DNA from 2 places in the Enterobacter cloacae complex sp. HYC080_NIDB genome. Region 1 is predicted to be linked to the other one. Evidence: riboswitches for the same ligand, from Rfam matches in the RefSeq annotation. Region 1 holds a riboswitch; the other holds the start of a gene.
The links. A riboswitch is a leader RNA that binds a small molecule or an ion and turns the genes downstream of it on or off. The one in region 1 is predicted to bind thiamine pyrophosphate.

Region 2: it holds a riboswitch for thiamine pyrophosphate, as region 1 does, so the genes downstream of both, thiM (hydroxyethylthiazole kinase) here and thiC (phosphomethylpyrimidine synthase ThiC) in region 1, are expected to answer to the same signal.

The regions. Positions count from the first base shown of each region.
Region 1 is NZ_CP114212.1:4,316,442-4,318,642, reverse strand. It holds gene thiC (phosphomethylpyrimidine synthase ThiC) at 1-1,457, opposite strand, end outside; TPP riboswitch at 1,537-1,648, opposite strand; gene O1723_RS20485 (Rsd/AlgQ family anti-sigma factor) at 1,703-2,200, opposite strand.
Region 2 is NZ_CP114212.1:1,553,374-1,555,574, reverse strand. It holds gene thiD (bifunctional hydroxymethylpyrimidine kinase/phosphomethylpyrimidine kinase) at 1-609, opposite strand, end outside; gene thiM (hydroxyethylthiazole kinase) at 606-1,376, opposite strand; TPP riboswitch at 1,412-1,508, opposite strand; gene O1723_RS07340 (glycoside hydrolase family 32 protein) at 1,787-2,201, opposite strand, start outside.

The DNA of each region.
Region 1 (2,201 bases):
CCGATCATCGCTGCGCCAATCCCGGAGGTGAAGTGGTCGTAGCCCGGTGCAATATCGGTGGTCAGGGGCCCCAGAGTATAGAACGGCGCTTCGTGGCAGTGCTCCAGCTCCTCGGTCATATTGCGGCGGATCATCTGCATCGGCACATGTCCAGGGCCTTCAATCATTACCTGTACGTCATACTCCCATGCAATTTTTGTCAGTTCGCCCAGCGTGTGCAGCTCGGCAAACTGCGCTTCGTCGTTGGCATCGCGAATGGAGCCCGGACGCAGGCCGTCGCCCAGCGACAGGGATACGTCATAGGCAGCGCAGATTTCGCAGATCTCGCGGAAGTGTTCGTAGAGGAAGTTTTCCTGATGATGTGACAGACACCATTTTGCCATGATGGATCCGCCGCGGGAGACGATGCCGGTCAGACGTTTTGCGGTCATCGGCACGTAGCGCAGCAGCACGCCAGCGTGAATCGTGAAGTAGTCCACGCCCTGTTCCGCCTGCTCCAGCAGCGTGTCGCGGAAGGTTTCCCAGGTGAGGTTTTCGGCGATGCCGTTCACTTTCTCCAGCGCCTGATAAATCGGGACGGTACCAATCGGGACCGGGCTGTTACGCAGGATCCACTCGCGGGTTTCGTGAATATAACGGCCAGTTGAGAGGTCCATTACCGTGTCCGCGCCCCAGCGCGTTGACCAGACCAGCTTTTCTACCTCCTCTTCGATGGAGGAAGTGACGGCAGAGTTACCGATATTGGCATTGACCTTCACCAGGAAATTGCGGCCGATAATCATCGGTTCGGATTCCGGGTGGTTGATGTTGGCAGGGATAATCGCGCGGCCAGCGGCCACTTCGTCACGCACAAACTCCGGCGTGATGTTTTCCGGCAGGCGAGCGCCAAATCCTTCACCTGGATGCTGGTGGCGCAGCACTTCGCTACGGATACGCTCGCGGCCCATGTTTTCACGAATAGCGATGAACTCCATCTCCGGCGTGACGATCCCCTGGCGCGCATAGTGCAGCTGGGTCACGCGTTTGCCCGCTCTGGCGCGTTTTGGCGTCAGCAGACCGGTGAAACGCAATTCGTCCAGACCATCGTCGGCCAGGCGCGCTTTGGTGTACGACGAGCTTTGTTCGTTGAGTTCTTCACAGTCGTTACGTGCGTCAATCCACGGCTGGCGCAGCTTTGCCACACCCCGCTGAACATTGATGGCAACAGAGGGATCGCCATACGGGCCGGAGGTGTCATACACCGGGACGGCTTCGTTATCTTCATATTGCGGGTTATCTTTGCTGCCGCCGATAAGCGTCGGGCTAAGCTGGATTTCGCGCATCGGCACGCGAATGTCGGGCTGTGAACCGGTGATGTATATGCGCTTCGAGTTCGGGAAAGCGGTACCTTCCAGGGTATCGATGAAGTGTTGGGCGTGTTCGCGCTGTTCGCGACGGGTCAGTTTAGTGGTAGACATAGCTCATTCCAGAAGTGAAGGACATGGCTTGTCAGACGACGGATGAAGCAAGAGAAGATCGCCTCAGGGGCGATACAACAGCAGTGTGACTCTTGTTCCCTTCGCAGGTATTAACCTGATCAGGTTCCGCGGATCCCGAATTAACGGTCTCAGCCCGCGCGTTTAAGCGCTGGGCACTCCGACAAGAAAAATCCCCCTCCGCAGAGGGGCGAATGGTTGTAAATTACTCGTTAACGATTAAGAACTCAAGCAGGGCGCGCGATGTTGTCTTCGTTACTCACATCCAGGCCGTTATCCAGGACGAGGGCGATCAGCCTGTCTTCCAGCGTGAATCGCTCTTCCAGCGCTTCGCCAAGATCGGAAAGCGCCTGCTGGAACTCAAGATAATTGTCGTGATCGATGGCATTTTCGAGCGTGGAATCGTAGTAATCCATGATCTGCTGGGTGTTGGCTTCCAGCAGCGGATAGAGTTTACTGGCCGCTAAATACGGCGTTGTCCCTTCCATTTCGCGGATAATACGTTCATAAATATTGAAATGTCCGTCGGACAGGTAGTCGACCAGGCTCTGACAAAAATCATCCAGCGCTTTTTCATTCAGCCGCATAAACGATTCTTTGCCAGGCTTAATACCGACCAGATTGTAATAAGCCACGAGTAGATGCTTGCGTACATGTAGCCAGCGATCCACCAGTTTGTTACTTCCTCTAACGCGCTCAGTCAGGCTTTCTAGCTGGTTTAACATG
Region 2 (2,201 bases), 1.8 Mb from region 1:
TACGCGCGGGGCGGTAAAACGCACTTCTCCGTCGCGGGTAAAGAGCCAGTCAGGGCTTTCAGCATCATCGAGGTGCCCACCTTTCATCAGCACCGCGCCACACCCCATCGCCAGCAGCGCGTTTCCCTGCGCTTTCATTTCACGTTCAGTTTGCGCATGCGATGTGCCTAACAGCGCGGCGGCCTCCGGCAGATTAGGGGTAATGAGCGCCACCTGCGGCAGCAATTTCTGGCGCAACGTCTCAACCGCGGAAGCGGAAAGCAGAGGATCGCCACTTTTTGCCAGCATCACGGTGTCCAGCACCACGTTTTGCACCTGATAACGCTTCAGTCGTTCTGCCACCGCTTCAACAATGTCCGTTTCGGCCAGCATGCCGATTTTGGTGGTATCAATGCGCACGTCGCTGAACACCGAATCAAGCTGCGCGGCAACAAAATCCGGTTCGATTCGGTAAACCGACTGCACGCCGCGCGTATTTTGCGCCACCAGCGCGGTAATCACTGAACAGCCGTACGCGCCGAGGGCCGAGAAGGTTTTCAGGTCAGCCTGGATACCCGCGCCGCCGCTGGGGTCGGTACCGGCAATGGTCAGGGCGTTAATCCGTTTCATGCCTGCTCCTCCAGCGTATAAAGCGCATCAAGGAACGCGCTGGCAAAACTGCCTGGCCCGCGAGCGTGCGTAACGGCAATCGTTCCGGCACGCTTCATCCATCCGCAGGCGGCGGCAACGTTATCCAGCCTGTCGCCCGGCAGCGAACAGCAGGCCGCGACGACGGCGGAGAGCGCACAGCCCGTACCCACTACGCGGGTCATCAGCGGGTCGCCGCCCGCAACCGTTCGGGTGCGCTGTCCGTCAGTGATGTAATCTATTTCCCCCGTCACCGCCACAATGGTATTAGTCTGACGGGCCAGCGCCTGTGCAGCTGGCACCGCGCTGACCGCGGTATCGGTGGTATCAACGCCGCGCCCACCGGCGCTCATTCCGGCAAGGGCAAGGATTTCGGAGGCATTGCCGCGAATGGCGGCCGGTTTAAGGGCAAGAATTTGGTGGCAAAAGCGGGTGCGGAACATCAGCGCGCCCACGGCCACCGGGTCCAGCGTCCAGGGCTTTCCTGCCGCCACCGCGCTTTCAATCGCCCGACGCATCGACTGGGCGCGTGGCGAGGTCAACGTGCCGACGTTTATCAGCAGGGCATCGGCAATCCCGGCAAACTGTTCAGCTTCTTCGGCCTCAATCACCATCGCAGGGGATGCGCCAAGCGCCAGCAACACGTTAGCCGTGAAGGTCTGTACGACATCGTTGGTCATGCAATGGGTAAGCGGAGAACGGGTACGGAAATGATGTAAAACGTGTAAATCGAGCAGGTCAGGCTGCATGGGTTCGCTCCTGCCTTGCGTGAAGAAGCGATGACCGGTGAGGCATCTGACTTCCCTACGCTGGCATTATCCAGATCAGGTAATACGGGTATTTCTCAGCCTTCACAAAGAAGGGCACCCCGAGTCAAAATACTTTTAAAACAATGAGTTAATTAACGCTTATTGCTGTTGTTTAGTGTAACCGCGGCGGCGTGCCAGGCGCAAGGGGTTTCGATTTATCGCGGTACTCATCACAGCAGAGACCGGGAAAGGAATCACCTGTTCATCTTCGTTTATTACTCTGTCAGAGCAGATCGGCGGTGAGTAAAGAAGCAACGTAAAACAAAGGCGTCGCCTGTCGCCTTTTTATTTGCAGACCATACGGATTATGACGTCAGGAAATTCAGGACGTTATTCCTGACGTCATTCGTTTACCCTAATTGCCATGCTCCGGCATCGATAAGCGAAGCGGCCCCGGTCCACGCGAACAACGCCAGTTCGCGACACTCTGCATCAGGGTAAATGCGGCTGCTCAGGCACGCCTCCCCTTCATTGACAAACACTTCCACTGACGAGCTGTCAACGAACAGGCGCAGGCTTAGCGTGTCGTTCAGGTTCAGCGCGACGCTTCGGGTACCGCACAGGCCATACTGCGGATAATAACGCTCCAGCACCAGGCGCTGCATCTGCGCATCAACATAGACGCGTAAGCCATCTCCAAAACGAATGCCGTATTGCTCTGCACCGCTGTTGGCGCAATCCCACTTCAGCATGACCTCCATCGCGTCGCAGTGTTCCACCAGAGTAATCTGCTGGTTTTTAAGAGTACTTACTGGCCAGGGGAAC